3 regions of the Blautia sp. St.27G3 genome follow, and region 3 is predicted to be linked to each of the others. Evidence: predicted binding sites of a transcription regulator. Region 3 holds the regulator's gene; each other region holds the start of a gene.
What was found. Region 3 encodes NrdR, which represses ribonucleotide reductase genes. Its sites were predicted from a motif close to CACAANATNTTGTG; they were not measured.
Positions count from the first base shown of each region.

Region 1: the regulator NrdR is predicted to act here: its motif matches at 3,317-3,330, upstream of AC6I2O_RS07810 (ribonucleoside triphosphate reductase).
Region 2: the regulator NrdR is predicted to act here: its motif matches at 3,284-3,297, upstream of nrdD (anaerobic ribonucleoside-triphosphate reductase).

Region 1 is NZ_BAAGFO010000001.1:1,667,988-1,674,160, forward strand. Features, by position in the region: gene AC6I2O_RS07805 (class I adenylate-forming enzyme family protein) at 1-473, opposite strand, end outside; gene AC6I2O_RS07810 (ribonucleoside triphosphate reductase) at 835-3,288, opposite strand; gene hflX (GTPase HflX) at 3,558-4,805, opposite strand; gene AC6I2O_RS07820 (tetratricopeptide repeat protein) at 4,882-6,000, opposite strand; gene AC6I2O_RS07825 (MATE family efflux transporter) at 6,081-6,173, opposite strand, start outside.
Region 2 is NZ_BAAGFO010000001.1:1,194,085-1,200,257, reverse strand. Features, by position in the region: gene gatA (Asp-tRNA(Asn)/Glu-tRNA(Gln) amidotransferase subunit GatA) at 1-322, shown strand, start outside; gene gatB (Asp-tRNA(Asn)/Glu-tRNA(Gln) amidotransferase subunit GatB) at 324-1,754, shown strand; gene AC6I2O_RS05660 (hypothetical protein) at 1,855-3,165, shown strand; gene nrdD (anaerobic ribonucleoside-triphosphate reductase) at 3,510-5,642, shown strand; partial or broken gene AC6I2O_RS05650 (helix-turn-helix domain-containing protein) at 5,567-5,872, opposite strand; gene AC6I2O_RS05645 (SH3 domain-containing protein) at 6,040-6,173, shown strand, end outside.
Region 3 is NZ_BAAGFO010000001.1:566,009-572,181, forward strand. Features, by position in the region: gene AC6I2O_RS02605 (DUF5717 family protein) at 1-1,982, opposite strand, end outside; gene nrdR (transcriptional regulator NrdR) at 2,292-2,741, opposite strand; gene AC6I2O_RS02615 (YlmC/YmxH family sporulation protein) at 2,921-3,178, opposite strand; gene sigG (RNA polymerase sporulation sigma factor SigG) at 3,244-4,023, opposite strand; gene sigE (RNA polymerase sporulation sigma factor SigE) at 4,137-4,877, opposite strand; gene AC6I2O_RS02630 (sigma-E processing peptidase SpoIIGA) at 4,879-5,670, opposite strand; gene aroD (type I 3-dehydroquinate dehydratase) at 5,805-6,173, opposite strand, start outside.

The DNA of each region.
Region 1 (6,173 bases), 1.1 Mb from region 3:
GTCCCTGTTGTAAAGAGAATTTCTGCGACTGCGGATGCCTCCGGCGCCACATATGGAAGCTCCTGGAACACTGCTCCATCTTGCTCTGCCGTCGCGACACTTTTATACAACGATTCCAGACATACGCAGTTCAAATCCGGAACCGGTGTATCAATCAGCAAAAGCTTCGGCTTTGCGTAGTGATATACATCCACAATATTTTCCTCTTTTGCCTGCTTGTCCGCTGGTACAGAAACTGCACCAAGATACTGCACGGCCAACCACGCTACAATGTAATCTGGTCTTGACACGCCCTGAATCATAACAAAATCCCCGCGTGAAACACCGTATTCCCTCGCGAGCTTTCCCGCCATAAGCTTCATCTGGCGACAAAGCTGTCCATAAGTCACCCTCGTATTCTGACAGCCGACAGCCACCTTGTCCGGCATTTTCTCTCCATGAGCCATAACTGCTTCAACAATCGTACTGTACAATGTAATTACCTCGCTTTTTATTATAATTTTCAGGTAAGTGTAAAACATTTAAAAAAGGGACGGTGCGTTTCGCAAGTACCTGTGATATTCTGTTTCATTATAAACTTCCTGTCATATTAGCACAAGCAGAAAATTGCGCGATGTTTTTTTGCTGGGTGGATCGTTTCGAAAACCATTGCATAATACAGAGAAAAAAATAATTCCTCCTGTACCGGCTTATATATAGAAAAAGCATTGTCGGCAGATCAGAGGTCCACCGGCAATGCTTCTCTTGTTATTTTTTTATTTCTTGTCTTTTTGCGGTTTTTGTAAATACACTGCTTAGCAAAACCACACATTCGGTAAATCCCGAATATCAAATTTATGCATTTGATACGAGTCTGTCTACATATCGCTTGATGTTGGACGCATTTACGTATTTCTCTACCTGGCCGCCTTGCATTACGACAAGTGTTGGAGCCTGCATGATACCAAACTTGCTGACCAGATCCTGATTTTCTTCTGCGTCAACCAGCTCATACGACTCTCCACGCAGCATTTCTTTCGCAATTTTACAGTTCGGACATGTCTTTGTTGTGAAAAGATATCGCGTCTGTGCACCAGTCTTTTCTGCTCTCAAATCATCGGAAACCTGCGCCGGACGTTTCTGTGGCTCAGCTGCCTCTTCTCCCTCCGACTGCACTGTCACGTTCATTCCGGCACGGTACATTGCCTCTGTGCCGACATCCTCCCTTTTCAGGCGGGAATTTTCAATATCGTACAGCTTGCGGTTTGCATATTCCTGCGTCTTGCCGTCATTCCAGTTCTGAACAGGGCGATAGTAGCCTGTAATACGGCTGTATACCTCAGTCGCGGCCCCGCAGATCGGACATGTCTTCTGTTCACCGTCCAGATAACCGTGTGCCTGACAGATGGAATACGTCGGGGACATGGTATAATAAGGAAGCTTGTAATTCTCTGCAATTTTTCGTACGAGCGTCGCAGCCGCTTTCCATCCCGGAAGCCGTTCACCCAGAAATGCATGAAATACAGTTCCGGACGTGTACAGCGTTTGCAGCTCATCCTGAATATCGAGCGCATCAAAAATATCTGACGTATACTCTACCGGCAGGTGAGAGCTGTTCGTATAATACGGCGTATCTCCCGGCCCCCCTGCTGTGATGATCTCGGGCCAGCGTGCACGGTCGTGCTTTGCCAGACGGTAGGTCGTGGATTCCGCCGGTGTCGCTTCAAGATTGTACAGATCTCCGTACTCTTCCTGATAGTTTACAAGCCGCTCCCGCATATGATTCAGCACATCCTTGGCAAACTGCTGTGTCTCCGGATGCGTCAGATCTTTGCGCAGCCAGTTGGCATTCAGCCCTGCTTCATTCATGCCAATCAGTCCGATGGTTGAAAAATGACTGTCAAAAGACCCAAGATACCGCTTCGTATACGGATAAAGTCCTTCCTCCAGAAGCTTGGTAATTACATCTCTCTTGATTTTTAAAGAACGCGCAGCCACGTCCATCATATGATCCAGGCGACGGTAAAAATCCTTTTCCCCCGATGCCAGATACGCGATACGAGGCAGATTGATGGTCACAACACCAACGCTTCCTGTGCTCTCCCCGGAACCAAAAAATCCACCCGTCTTTCTGCGCAGCTCACGCAGATCAAGACGCAGACGGCAGCACATACTGCGGACATCGCTCGGTTCCATATCGCTGTTGATATAATTCGAAAAATACGGAGTGCCGTATTTTGCAGTCATCGTAAAAAGAAGCTTATTGTTCTCTGTCTCGGACCAGTCAAAATCTCCCGTAATCGAATACGTCGGAATCGGATACTGGAAGCCGCGTCCGTTCGCATCCCCCTCGATCATCGTCTCAATGAAGGCGCGGTTGATCATATCCATCTCTTCTTTGCAGTCCTTGTAACAGAAATTCATCGGCTGGCCGCCTACAATCGCCGGAAGCTCTGCCAGATCATTCGGAACTGTCCAGTCCAGTGTAATATTGGAAAACGGCGCCTGAGTTCCCCAGCGGCTCGGTGTATTTACGCCATAAATGAAGGATTCAATACACTTTTTCACTTCCGGATAGGATAGATGGTCTACCTTTACGAAAGGGGCAAGGTATGTGTCAAACGAGGAAAATGCCTGTGCGCCCGCCCACTCATTCTGCATAATGCCAAGAAAGTTTACCATCTGGTTGCACAGAACCGAAAGATGCTTAGCTGGAGCTGATGTGATCTTGCCTTTGATTCCACCAAGTCCTTCCACAATCAGCTGCTTCAAAGACCAGCCCGCACAGTATCCGGTCAGCATAGACAGATCGTGGATATGAATATCCGCATTCCGGTGTGCCTCTGCGATCTCCTGATCATAGATTTCTGTCAGCCAGTAATTTGCTGTAACCGCTCCGGAATTGCTCAGAATCAGTCCCCCGACGGAATATGTCACGGTCGAATTTTCTTTTACGCGCCAATCCTCTACCTGCACATAGCTATTTACGATTTCTTTATAATCCAAAATCGTGGACTTCATATTGCGGATTTTTTCCCGCTGTTTGCGGTACAGAATATAAGCCTTTGCCACATCTGCATAACCTGCCTGGATCAGCACCTGCTCGACGCTGTCCTGTACACTCTCCACATCAATCAGTCCATCTTTAATTTTTTTCTGAAAATCTGCAGTCACCCGAAGTGCCAGCAAATCCACCATATCGTTGTTGTATTCCATCTGCCGCGCCTCAAATGCCTTTGCAACTGCACCGCTGATTTTTGATAAGTCAAATTCTGCAATCTCTCCGTCACGTTTTACAACCTTAAACACTATATAGTCCTCCTGTTGTTACATATATCACTATATCTTGTATCTCCAAGTTACGGTACGGCTATCAGTATAGCACTGGCCCTATGCGAAGTCAATGACAAAACCACCATATATATGTTTCAAATTTATTACAGACAGCTATATATAGCATGCAAAAATACCGCAAAGCCCGATACTCCATAGCTTTCACGGTATTCACTGCATTTTGTATTTTTTTTATACAAAAACATCGTCTGCTCTCTTCTGCGCCTCATACTGTTTCTGAATTTTCACACACTCATGTAAATACTCTCCGGAACATATGCACGCACAAAAATGCCATCCTCCTGATATTTTTCCTCCAAGAGCTCTCCTTTTTTCCGGATCAACTGAATCAAACCGGCCTTGTCATACGAATATAGGCGTTCAATATAAATCTTCTGCGCCCGCAGAAGGTCACTGATTGCCTGACGCAGCTCTTCCATCCCCTCACCCGTATGCGCAGAGCCTGAAATACTTTGTTCTGCACGGTAATCGCGAAAACCGTGTTTTTCCTCCAATAACAACAAATCCTGCTTGTTAAAAACTGTTATCACCGGCTTTTTATCTGCCTCCAGATCCCGCAGCGTCTCATAGACCACATGCATCTGCGCCTCCATCTGTACGCTCGCAGAATCCACCACGTGCACCAAAATGTCCGCACAGCACACCTCCTCCAGTGTACTCTTAAATGCGTCCACCAGATGATGCGGCAGCTTGCGGATAAAACCAACTGTATCGGTCAGCAAAATCTCCTGACTACCTGAAATCCGAATCCCACGCGTAGTCGTATCAAGCGTCGCAAACAGTTTTGCATCCTCCAGCACGTCCGCCCCTGTCAGAGTACGGAAAATTGCTGACTTTCCGACAGAAGTATACCCCACCAGTGCCACAATCTTCTGTTCTGTCTTTCTTCTCTGAGAACGAATCAGCTCTCTGTGACGGATAACTTCCTCAAGCTCTTTTTTCAAATGGCTGATTCTGGTTCGGATCATACGACGATCCATTTCCAGCTTTTTCTCACCCGGTCCCCGCGTGCCAATGCCACCGCCAAGACGGGAAAGTGAATTGCCCAGGCCTGCAAGCCTCGCTGCACGATAACGCAACTGAGCCAGCTCCACCTGGATTTTCCCTTCGCGCGACACAGCATGACGCGCAAAAATATCAAGAATCAAAAGCGTCCGGTCCATCACCTTACAGTCCAATTCCTGTTGCAGATTGTTCATCTGTGCCGGGCTGAGTTCATCGTCGCAGATAATGCCTGTCGCATCCAGCTCCCACACAAGCTGGCGCACCTCGTCAATCTTCCCTTTTCCGATATAAGTCCCCGGGTGAATATTTTCCCGGCGCTGGATGACCTGACCAACCACCTCTGCCCCGGCCGTATCCGCAAGCTCACCCAGCTCACGCACCGACTCTTCCGTATCATCTCCGGCCACCTGCTGCACGCCAACCAAAATAACACGCTCCCGAAGCTCCTTAAATTCCGTCATCTCCATAAATTATAATCCTTTTCTCCTATAGACCTCACATTCCTGATTCAAAGTTCCTGTCTTCGCTCCTGCGTTCCAGCAATCACCTAGTAGATAGAAACATCCACTCTTTCTGTCCTGCTTCATCGCCCGGATATTTCTGTACGTATTCCTGCGCCTTCGCTTTTGCTGTCCCAAAATCCAGCTTCTTTTCATAAACTATAATTTCATTGAAATACAGCTCCTGTTTTCCGCTCGTCCCTTCCAGAGCAAGTCCCTGCGCGATGTAAGAAAGCGCTGCATCATAATCACCACTCTCGATTGCACACAGCGCAAGCCCGTTGAAAGAATCTGCATCCGCGCCAAATTCCGACTGTATCTGCTGATAAACTGCCCGCGCATGCTCGTAGTCTCCCAGCTTCAGGTATACCTTTCCGATCAGATTCATGGCCGGCTGGTACTTTTCCTCCACCGGACCGATCAACAAGCTCTGTGCCTCTTCATAATTTTCCAGATAATAATGAATACGTCCCCGGTTATAATAGTGTTGCAGATCCCCGCCCGGAATATTCAATGCAGTCTGCAAATATGCCGCGCCAAGCCCTGACAGACTCCGGCTGCGGTAACACTCATAAATATTCAGATACAAGTCGTAATCCTCCGGACTCAGCTTAACCGCAGCGTCAAAATCCTTCTTTGCTTCCTCCTGGTTTCCCTCATAAAGATAACTGGCTCCGCGCAGAAAATATGCGTCTGCATTCCCTTTTGATTCTTCCCTCAGAATATCGTCGCAGGTCGTGATGGTATCTTCGTATTTTTCTGCGCGATACTGGACCGTCGCAAGATACAGCCGGATATCCTGCACATTCTCTGTCATCCGGTTATCCGTATATTCAAGCGCTGTCCGAAACGACGCCTCTGCCTCCTCGTACTTTGCCAGCCCCATATACGCCATTCCGAGTCCGCGATAAGCCACCACCTTCTGTTCGCCCTCCTGCACTGCTTCCTGGAAAAACTGCTGTGCCTGCTGATAATCTCTTTCCTCCAACGCACTGTTTCCCTGGACCGTCTTGTTCCCGGCTCCGTTTCCCATTCCGCAGCCTCCAAGAAACAACACGCCTGCCAGTACAACACCTGTACAAAATACTCTATAGCTGTCTGCACGTGCTTTTCTTACTTTTTTTTCCCTTTCAATTCTTTTTTTCATTCCCCTTTTTAACATACCCGTCCTAACTCCCGGCCTTTCTTCTATACTTCTGTGCCATTTTTCTTCATCATATCATAATCCTGCTTTTTCGTAAATTAGTTATGCGTCTCCATAATCCGTTTCTGCTTATAAATATAATAACAAATCATCGCCACAGCAGTCACAGTCCATGTAATCGGATAACATGC
Region 2 (6,173 bases), 630 kb from region 3:
AAAATATGACGTGATTCTGGCGCCAGCCTCACCAGGGACGGCGCCGAGACTGGGGGCCTCTCTTGGCGACCCGCTGAAAATGTATCTTGGCGATATTTATACGATTTCTGCAAATCTGGCGGGGCTGCCGGGGATATCCGTTCCATGCAGTCTGGATAAAAACGGACTCCCGATCGGTGTCCAGATGCTCGGCAATTGTTTTATGGAGAAAAAAATCATCCGCGCAGCGTATACGTTTGAGCAGGCACGGGGGAGGTGGCAGGCGCCGCCGCATGTGCAGATCGTATCTGGGGCAGAAAAATTAGGAAAGGCGGTGGACTGATATGCACAGACAGTATGAAACGGTGATCGGCCTTGAGGTTCATGTAGAGCTGGCGACAAAGACAAAAATTTTCTGCGGGTGTTCAACTGCGTTCGGGGGAGCACCTAATACGCATACGTGTCCGGTTTGCATGGGAATGCCGGGGGCGCTTCCGGTTCTGAATCGGCAGGTGGTGGAGTATGCGATGGCAGTAGGACTTGCGACGAATTGTGCGATCAATCAGTATTGCCGTTTTGACCGGAAAAATTATTTTTATCCTGACAATCCGCAGAATTATCAGATTTCACAGCTGTATCTTCCAATCTGTCATGACGGAGGCATTGAGATTGAGACTGCGTCAGGTAAAAAGGTGATTGGCATTCATGAAATTCACATGGAGGAGGACGCCGGAAAGCTCGTACATGACGAGTGGGAGGATTGCTCTCTTGTGGATTACAACCGAAGCGGCGTGCCGCTGATTGAGATCGTATCTGAGCCGGATATGCGGGATGCCGCGGAGGTGCTTGCGTATCTGGAAAAGCTGCGGATGATTATCCGTTACCTGGGCGCTTCTGACTGTAAATTGCAGGAAGGATCAATGCGCGCTGACGTCAATCTTTCAGTCCGCGAAGTAGGAACGCAGGAGTTTGGCACAAGAACAGAGATGAAAAACCTGAACTCCTTCAAAGCCATCGCCCGCGCCATCGAAGGAGAACGGGCGCGTCAGATCGAGCTTCTGGAGGAAGGAAAAGAAGTGGTTCAGGAAACGCGCCGCTGGGATGACAATAAGGAATATTCTTATCCAATGCGCTCAAAAGAGGACGCGCATGATTACCGTTATTTTCCGGACCCTGATCTGGTGCCGATTGTAATCAGCGATGAGTGGCTGCAAGCTGTGCGCGCGCGTCAGCCGGAGCTTCGTGCGCAGAAACTGGAACGCTATCAGAGGGAATTTGATATTCCGGATTACGATGCTCAGATTCTCACGGAGTCAAAACGTATGGCAGATATATTTGAGGAGACGGCGGCCCTTTGTAAAAAGCCGAAAAAGGTCTCTAACTGGCTCATGGGGGAAGCATTGCGTCTTTTAAAGGAAGAAAACCGGGAAGCAGATACACTTACCATCGCACCGGCACATCTGGCAAAGCTGATTGAGCTTACAGAGAGCGGCATCATCAATCAGACGGCGGCGAAGGAAGTTTTTGCGGAGATTTTTCATCATCATACAGATCCGGAGCAGTATGTGAAGACACATGAACTGACAGCGATCTCGGATGAAAAGGCGCTTCGGGAGGTGGTACAAAGTGTTCTTTCAGAGAATCCGCAGTCAGTTGCAGATTTCAGAGGAGGAAAAGAAAAAGCACTTGGTTATCTGGTGGGTCAGACGATGAAGCAGATGAAAGGAAAGGCAGATCCGGGGATGGTAAATCGGCTTCTGCGTGAACTGTTGTAAAAGCAGGAAATGTGTCTGTTTTCTAAAAAGTTGTCTTGTGCATTTATTTGTCCTCTGCTATTATAGAAAAAAAGCTTTGCGATTGAGAGAGGGGAGCCAGATGCGGGGAAAAAGAGGAAAGCTTGCGATCATTTTTATGGCAGCCGCAGCAGTATTTGCAGGGGGCTGTTCCAGAAGTGTTCTGAATTACCAGATTGCGGAATGCATCGGGACACTTGATAAATATGAAAATAATGAGCCGGTGGAAACACCGAAAATGAAAGCAGAACGGGAGCGCCTGGAGTCAGAGGCGAGTTTGAACGAGCAGAAAGAGCAGATTTTTGCACAGGCGGCCTCTTTGGCGCTTTCCTATCGGTACGAAGAGGCGATTGCCCTGCTGCAAAACTCGGAAGAGATGCAGGATGACGAGCGTGCAGCAGAGGCAGTTGCCGATTACCAGAAGCAGATTGACGGCATGTATTCGTATGACGGGGATATTGTACACCTGTGTTTTACAAATCTGGTGACAGATCCGTCACGGGCATTTGACGGGGATGAATATGCGCCGGTATACCAGCAGAATATGATTACGTTGACGGAATTTACCAATATTCTGACAACGCTCTATGAGAGTGGTTATATTCTGGTCGATATTCAAAGTCTTGCCGAAGAGACGGAGGGAACCGGAGGGGACGTGACGATGAGCAAAAAGCTTCCGGTGATTCCGCAGGGGAAAAAGCCGTTTGTCCTGTCAATCGACAACTTGAATTATAGTTCCATCCGAAACGGGGACGGGGTAGCAACGCGCCTGGCTCTGGACAAAGAGGGAAACGTAGGGGCATTGTACACAGACGCAGAGGGACATGATCTGATCGGCGCATACGACGTGGTGCCTGTGGTAGAGCAGTTTATTGCAGAGCATCCGGATTTCTCTTACCAGGATGCAAGAGGGATTATTTCTGTCTCTGCTGTAGAAGGGGTGTTTGGATACCAGATCGAAGAAGGAAAAAGCATTGACTACGAGGGCAATGTACAGACCGTACGGCAGATTGCACAGAAACTGGCAGAGGATGGCTGGAGATTTGCCTGTGCAGGTTATGATTATGCGTATATGAACGCCATGTCGTATGAGGAGCTGCGGGATGATATTACAAAGTGGAAGAGTACGGCAGGTAGTGTGCTTGGAGAATGTGATATACTGTTTTACCCCTACGGGGCAGAAGTAGACTATACATCTGAGAAGGGCGCATATGTCATTCACCAGGGCTTTTGTTACCTGATCGGCCTGTGGCCGGAGGGAGATCATCTGGAAGTAAACAGCACATATTTGAGACAGACGAGAAGAACTGTGACCGGATATATGCTTGAAAACTACCCAGGCAATTTCAGTACCTTTTTCTCTGTAAACGGAATTTTGGACAGCGCCAGATGAGTTGGTTTTGTACAACAACATAGCCGGATTCTGTAACAGGTACTTTACAAACGCTAAAATATAAGGTATACTCGAGGGGCTATATATAGTTTTTAATGATATAAAATATAAAATAATATACTATATATAGTTTTGACAAATTGCAAAACTCTGTTGCAATTACAAAGTAGCTTGGCAGTCAGTTGCGAAACTCTTTTACAAAGTCAGCCCCCTGGAACAATAGAAAAATAAGGGGCGACTTGTTTTCCGGAACCCCGTTTTTTCTATTGTTCCAGGGGGCGTCCCTTTGCCAACCGTTTCGCAATTACCCAATCAAGTTTTGGAGAAAAAGGAGCAATTATACGATGTATGTCATTAAAAAGGATGGAACGCACGAGGAGTTTAATGTTCAGAAAATAATTGTGGCGGTGAATAAATCCGCAGCGCGTATTTTGTATAAGTTTACAGACCAGGAGTTGGATTTTTTATGTGATTTTGCGAAAGAGAAAGCAGAATCTCTGGGAAAACAGGGTATCACAATCCAGGAGATGCACAATATTGTAGAAGGTGCGTTGGAGGCAGTAAATCCGGCTGTTGCGAAGAGCTACCGTGATTACCGCAACTATAAACTGGACTTTATTCATATGATGGATGACGTCTATACCAAGAGTCAGTCGATCCGGTATATCGGTGACAAGAGCAATGCGAATACAGACAGCGCGCTAGTTGCGACAAAGAGGAGCCTTATTTTCAATGAGCTGAACAAGGAGCTTTACCGCAAATTTTTCATGACGCGCGATGAGCTGCAGGCCTGCAAGGACGGATATATTTATATTCATGATCAGTCAGCGCGTCTGGATACGATGAACTGCTGTCTGTTTGATGTGGGTTCTGTGTTGAAGGACGGCTTCGAGATGGGCAATGTCTGGTACAATGAACCGAAGACGCTCGATACAGCTTTCGATGTAATGGGCGATATTATTCTGAGTACGGCTGCGCAGCAGTACGGCGGCTTTACGGTACCAGAGGCAGATAAGATTCTAGCTCCCTATGCAAAGAAGAGTTTTCTCAAATATCAGAAAGAATTTAAGGAATATGCAGATCCTTCCTGGGAAGGTGTGGAGGAGCGGGCGCTGCGGTATGCGCAGGAAAAAGTGCGCCGTGACTGTGACCAGGGCTGGCAGGGCATTGAGTACAAGCTCAATACTGTCGGTTCTTCCCGCGGAGATTATCCTTTTGTGACCGTGACGCTCGGACTTGGCACGGATGAATTTGCGCGGATGATCTCAATTTCGCTGCTTGAAGTGCACAAAGGTGGGCAGGGCAAAAAGGGCAACAAAAAGCCGGTGCTTTTCCCGAAGATTGTATTTCTCTATGATGAGAACCTGCACTGCCCGGGCGGTGCGTGTGAGGATGTGTTTGAGGCAGGCATTGCGTGTTCTGCAAAGACCATGTATCCGGACTGGCTGTCACTGACTGGTGAAGGATATATTTCCAGCATGTATAAGAAATACGGCAAAGTCATCAGTCCGATGGGCTGTCGTGCCTTTTTAAGCCCGTGGTATGAGCGGGGCGGTATGAATCCGGCGGATGAAAAGGACGAGCCGGTATTTGTGGGACGGTTTAATGTAGGCGCCGTGAGCCTGCATCTTCCGATGATTTTGGCAAAGTCACGCGCAGAAAGCCGGGATTTTTACGAGGTGCTGGATGGATACCTGGAGATGATCCGCAGGCTGCATATCCGTACCTACGAATACCTTGGCGAGATGCGTGCTTCCACAAACCCGCTTGCTTACTGTGAAGGCGGTTTTTACGGCGGTCATTTGCAGCCGCATGATAAGATCAAACGTCTGTTAAAGCCCATGACCTCTTCGTTTGGTATTACCGCGCTCAATGAGCTGCAGGAGCTTTATAACGGAAAATCCATCGCAGAAGACGGTCAGTTTGCACTTGATGTTCTGAAGCATATTAATAATAAAGTAAATGAATTTAAGGAGCAGGATGGCTGGCTGTATGCAATTTACGGCACGCCGGCAGAGAGCCTTTGCGGGCTTCAGGTAGAACAGTTCCGCAAAAAATTCGGTATTATCGAGAACGTTTCAGACCGGCCGTATGTGAGCAACAGCTTCCATTGCCATGTGACAGAAGATCTCACTCCGATTGAAAAGCAGGATCTGGAGGGACGTTTCTGGGAGCTGTGCAACGGAGGAAAGATCCAGTACGTGCGCTACCCGATTGATTATAATATCGACGCAGTCAAGAGCCTGATCCGGCGTGCCATGAGCCTTGGATACTATGAGGGCGTCAATCTTTCCCTGGCATACTGTGATGATTGCGGCCATCAGGAACTGGAAATGGATACGTGTCCAAAGTGCGGTTCCCAGAATCTGACCAAGATTGACCGTATGAACGGGTATCTCTCCTACAGCCGTGTACATGGCGATACACGTCTGAACGCGGCCAAGATGGCAGAGATTGCAGAGCGCAAGTCTATGTAGCGGTTCAAAGATGTTCTGTATATGGCATAAGATCTTTTTATAAGGTAATTCTCATTTATGAAGTGTGATGTTTCCGGTAACCATCCCGGGGTGACACCTTCATACCGCTTGAAGGCGCGCAGTAAAGTTGCAGAGCTGGCATAGCCTGTCAGTTCTGCGATTTCCGTAATACTTAAAGGGGTGCTAGGAAGCAGCTCCTTTCTTTTTTGTATGCGTGTCAGATGAATGTAATCGAGAAAGCCACTGTTTGATTAAAAAGAAAAAGTTAACATAAATTTAAAACTTTTAAAAATTTTGTTATAACTATTGAAATTTCTGGATTTGCGTGTTATGATGTCTCCAAGAGTATATTTCGGGAGTAATTGTAAAAAATATAAGTAACTGGAGGGCAGATGATATGAAAAATAAAAGTAAAAAATGGTTATTGGCATTGTTGCTGAGCTGTTCCGTAGTGGTACTTGCGACAGGCTGCGATAAACTGAAAAAGGAACCGGAGACAGAGTCTGAGACCCAGACCGAAAAAGTGACGGA
Region 3 (6,173 bases):
ATCTTTTCCGCCATCGGCCTTGTGAAAATGCTTTTGCGCAAAAATGCTTCATACAGAACTGCCAGATCATCAGAAATCCGGCCGCCTTCAATCTGATCAATTGCAAAGCGTTCCATCGCTGTCCGATAATGATGATACGTCTGCGCATCATTCTCACGATTTTCAATAATACTGCGATAAATAGCCGCACGGCGGCGATAATCAAGCGAATGATCATACGCAAAGTACATGCGAATGACCTGTGGCATGGACTGCAAATCCAGCGCTTCCATGCTTTCCATATAATATTCATATAACCCCGTAATACGCAGGCCGTTTTCCACACCTTTCGCGTACCACTGGAAATAACACGGCTCTTTTTTGTCGCCCTTCATCAGCAAAACACAGATGGATTTGACCAGATCTTCGGAGGGGTACAGCGAAAACCCGGCCGCAAGCACCTCATAGAGCCTGCGCTCAAAACGGCTGTGATGCACAGTGAGCCCTGCTACCTGACGCACAATCTCCGCCGTCAGAATCCCTTCACGTGCCGCAAAACGCAGCAGCTGCAGCTCATACTCGCCGAGATAGCGCATCAGGAACGGATTTTTCTTCAAAACCTGATAGGCTTCAAGATACATGATCCGGCTACGGCAGCCATAACGGAACTGCTCAGCGACCGCCTCATACTTGGCATTTTCGTTGTTTAACAGCTCTTCTTTGAGGTACAGTAAAATCCACTGAAGCTTCCAGTTTGTCTTGTCCCGGAAAAACATCCGTGTCACTTCCTCCTCCACCCGGTCCACATAAGACGCCTCATGGTAGAAAAAGGTTGACATGTAGAGGTAATACCCGTAACGCTCCGGTGTGTTCAGCCGGTATTTCTGATTCTCCAGGGTTTCCAAAAGCTTGTATGCTTTCTGCTTTTTCCCATCGGCAAAATAAAGCTGTACAAGAAAAAGATCTGCAAACGGGTCCAGCCCTCCTGCACGCTTATAGCTGTTAATCACACTGACGGAACGCTCCACCCAGGTAGTCAGATCAATGCGTTTGAGCCGGAAACTGACATACAGCGCTTCCAGTTCCTTCTGCATGATCTTGCAAATATGGTGCGCCCTGATCTTCTCTGCATTCCCTGTTTTCTTCGCACGCACCTCGATGGTGATCGTCTGTGTCCCTCCAATCAGCGAAAGTCTCGCATAATTGGTCCCGCTGTGCATCAAATTCGTATCAATCACCAGGCTGAGATCATACGTGCTGCCTGCAAACTCCTCGGTCGTAAGTGCCCTTTTTTCCGGGCGCAGAAACTTCGCGTCCGATTCAATCCGCAGTTTTCCAAAGCCCCAGTCGCTTCGCTCCACACGCAACACTTCCCTGACCGGCTCGGACAGATTCCCGAAATCAAGGACTGTCCTGTCTGCTGCAAACATCACAGGCTTCTTTTTCCCTGCTCCGACCAGGAACTCCTCCAGGCTGTAAAGCCCCGGTTCTCCTGCCATCAGACCGTTATAAAGCGCCAGAAGCTCTGTGTGTTTTTCATTCAGAAACCGTTCAAAAGCAGGAGATACAAACAGACGGTACGCCAGATGGAAATCCATCTGTGCCAGATCCGTAAGCTCAGATAAACTGCACAGCTCCAACGCTGCACTGTCGCTATCTTCTTCTGCAACACACAGACAGTACGGCAGCTCATATTCTCCGAGATCACTGCAAACCGTGATCACGCCGTTCATCTGTGTTCCGGCCGCAAGGCCGCTTGTATCCACCTGATAATGAATCTCATTTGAAAGTCCCTGAAACTCCACCGGTTCACAGATCATACGCGGACTGGATGTATACAAAAAACCCTTGATCTTCCTGTGATCTTCACTTTCCAGACGGAAGCTTCCCCGCACCGCAGTATCCGGCTGCGCTGTAATCGTAAGCTGCTCCGGCATGATTGCAAGCTTCGGACAGTCATATTCAAATATTCCATTTAATAATTGTTCAATTCTTCTTTTCAATTTTTTCACCTGTTCCAGCGTCAGGATATTAGAGGACGCTGTCATTAAAAGTATAACACTGACCGGGGCTGCGGTGCAACCGTATCAATCATTAAATTTTCCGGATGTGGGAGGCAAATGTTGGGAGGGGGTACCGGATGCCTTCCGGGCTGTGTATGGGAAAAATTGGGGTATCTGGTTGTTTTACCGTATATTTATTTTTTTGCTTCGAGCTAAATTATAAAACGGACTACCCCTGGTCCTGGATTATAGGGGGTAGTCCGTTCTGTCTTGCTTATTTCGTTTTCGTTTTTGATTTTGATGGTGATTCTATTCTAGTATTTTTTTGAGTTCGTCCATAAAGGTGTTGACATCTTTGAACTCGCGGTAAACGGAAGCAAAGCGGACATAGGCTACGGCTTCCAGGTCTTTTAGTTTGTCCATGACAATTTCACCGATTGCTTTACTTTCGATTTCTTTTTCTTCGCGGTTAAAAATGTCCATCTCAGCGGAATCTATCATTTCTTTGATTTTCTGAATCGGAATCGGACGTTTGTAGCAGGCGCGCATGACGCCGGCTTCTATTTTGCTCCGATCGTACTGTTCTCTGGTCTGATCTTTTTTGATGACAATGAGCGGAATGGTCTCCACCTTTTCGTATGTAGTAAAGCGTTTCCCGCATTCATCGCACAGGCGGCGTCTGCGGATGGAACAATTGTCATCGGCAGGTCTTGAATCTACGACCCGCGTATTATCCTGGTTGCAAAACGGACATTTCATGTGTGGCTCCTCCCCATCTTTCCTGCAAAAGCAGCGGCCTCGGCTGTGCTTACCGGCACCTGGCATCCCGCTTTTTTATGAGTATAAAGGATAAAAGGGAAGGCTGTCAATGACGAATGGAAAATATATGAAGAATTCGGCGAACTTAAAGTTACACTGTTTTTCTTTCGGGTAACTGCTCAGGTGCATTTCTTTCTGTGCTCTTCCTCGTCAATATCTACAAGAATGATGTCTGTTCCAATCTGCACGATGCAGCGCCATGGTATGATATACTCAAAATCCCGGCCCAGGAAACAGCAGAACTTTCCGGGACCGGGAACAATGAGCGCCAGAATGCAGCCGGTTTTGCAGTCAAACTCCAGATCGCTGACACAGCCCAGAGAACAGCAGGTCTGAACATTGATGACTTCTTTTTGTTTCAGATCACTGAATCGCATAAAAACGGTTCCTATTCTCTCTTTTTTCTATTGTATGATCTGCGCACCGCTTTGTTCTTTCTCATTTATGCCCTTAGATAATTTTTCATGCTTTTTAATGCATTTTTCTCCAGACGGCTCACCTGAGCTTGCGAGATCCCGATCTCAGCGGCAACCTCCATCTGTGTCTTGCCCTCGTAAAAGCGCAGCTCGATGATATGCCTTTCTCGTTCATCCAGGCGTTTCATTGCCTCCTTCAGTGATATGACCTCTACCCAGTTTTCTTCTTTGTTCTTTTTATCACTGATCTGGTCCATGACATACAGGGCATCACCACCCTCCGTATACACCGGATCATAGAGACTGACAGGGCTTTGAATGGCATCCATGGCATATACGATCTCTTCTTTCGATATGCCGATCTCTTCTGCAATTTCATTTATCGTGGGCTCTTTCAAATGCTTTTTCGTATAATTCTCTTTTGCGTAAATGGCCTTGTAAGCTGTGTCCCGCAAAGACCGACTGACGCGAATCGCATTGTTATCACGCAGATATCGCCTGATTTCGCCGATTATCATCGGAACTGCATACGTAGAAAATTTTACATTCAGGCTTGTATCAAAATTGTCAATAGCCTTCATCAGACCAATACAGCCAATCTGAAACAAATCATCCACATTTTCATTGCTTGCCGAAAAACGCTTGATGACGCTTAATACAAGGCGAAGATTTCCTTTGATATATAATTCGCGGGCATTCTCATCCCCTGCTTTAATCCGCTCAAAAAGAAATTCTTTCTCCTCACCCGTCAGAACCGGAAGCTTCGATGTGTTGACGCCACATATCTCTACTTTGTTCAGTGCCATATGAATCATCCTCCTGAAAGTATCTTCTGATTAGAATGATTCTCACAAAGCGCGGCGATTATTCGATTCCGGCAAAAATATAAAAATTATTCACCCTTGACAAAACAGCTTCTTTACTCAAACCGTACAATTTCACGTCTCAGGCGTTTGATAATCCGTTTTTCCAGCCGTGAAATATAGGATTGTGAAATTCCGAGGAGATCTGCCACTTCCTTCTGGGTTTTCTCCTCCCCGTCTTTCGTATCAATTCCGAACCGCAGCTGTACAATGGTCCGTTCGCGCTCTGACAGCTTGTCAATCGCTTTCAAAAGAAGATTTTTTTCCGCTTCTGTCTCCATATCCTTATAGATCACATCCTCATCGGTTCCAAGAATATCCGAGAGCAGCAGCTCGTTCCCATCCCAGTCTACATTCAGCGGCTCATCAATCGAAACTTCCATCTTTGTCTTGCTGTTCCTGCGCAGATACATCAGAATTTCATTTTCGATACAGCGCGAAGCATACGTTGCCAGTTTGATTTTCTTTTCCGGATTGAAGGTATTGATTGCTTTTATGAGGCCGATCGTTCCGATTGAAATCAAATCCTCCACACCCACTCCGGTATTGTCAAATTTTTTCGCTATGTACACGACAAGCCGCAGATTATGTTCAATCAGTCTGCTCTTTGCTCTCGCATCCTCATCTCTGCCGAGCATCGCAAGGCATTCCTGCTCTTCCTCCAGAGAAAGCGGCGCCGGAAGCACTTCGGTTCCCCCAATATAATGCGTATCCCCTGGTTTTCTGAAAATAATATCTCCAAATCCTGCCGCCATTTTAAACTGAAAACGTTGCGGCACAGCAATTTTTACAAGCATTTCACATTCCTCCTTCTTTTCTTCCAGGTACTGTATGCTGCGGATGAAGAATCATCCCATACTGCTTTTTGGCGCTCAGCCTGCCATCATAGAGTGCCAGGATCGGATTCGAAAACGATTCCCTGGCTTCTCCCCTCATTATGGTCATCCCGTCGATTGTGACGCCTCTCATCCAGCCTTTGTTCTTTCCAATACTGTGATATGGGATCAGATAAAACCCGCGGTGTTTTTCCCAATGTTCTCCCAGCAAAGAACACGCTGTTTTTTCCTCTATAATACTGACCGGTTTTCCGGTTAGCGGCTCTGTCAGCTGATTTCCGGTATCAATCAGTGCTGCCACTGTGATACATTTCCCCCGAAACGTAAGCTCCACCTGTGCCATCCGTACGAGATCCAGCTTCTGTTTTTCATGGCTGCGCTGTGCCCACTCCAGATAAACGGCAGCCACAGCGCCGGCTATCAGCACCGGAACCCTCCAAAGCACAAGGAGTGCTTCCATTGCCCCTCCAAAACAGACTGTCACAAAAAACAACAGACCGGTTTGTCCGGCAATTGTTCTGCGCGATTTTCCGCGAAATACCCAGGAACCGACAAGTACCAGTCCCACTAAATACCACCAGAAATTCCCCGCCAAAACAGCAAGCAGCATTAGTACTGTATTTATGAAGCTGCCTCCCAAAAGTCGTTTCCACGATATCGTCTGCCGTCCGATTTTCGCAGTCAGACGCAGCAACAAATATCCGATAAGCAGGTGCTCTAAAAAAAACTGATCTATGTAAAACTCATAATACACAAAACACCCCCTGCGGCAGCAACTGTTACCAGTATACTCCGCAGAGGGTGTTTCTTTTGTCAAATCCAGGGCGCGTTTTTGCTATTTTCATCGACGTGTTCCGACACTTATAAGGCTTCTGAAAGAATGCTTCGCTACAGCTGTGGCAGCAATCCTGCAACCTGCGCTGCAGCAAGTTGTCCGGGCGCAGAGGCCCGTCCTGCTGTCGCAAAGGTGAGGGCAGAACCGGTCAGGGAGCCAGCCAGTCGGCTCACCGCCCCGAGACGCCCCATCGACATCGTGATAAATGGCCGGTCGGCATATTTCATCTTCATCTCCACACTGGCAGAAAGAAGCGCCAGCACATCCGGTTCTGATTTCGGCATCACAGCCGCTTTTGTGAGATCCACACCACAATTTTGCATGCGGCAAAGAATCTCTGTGATTTTCTCCTGCGAAGGCGTCCCTGTAAAATCATGAAACGAACCGATAACGGCCATTCCCTTTTCATGAAGTTTCCCTGT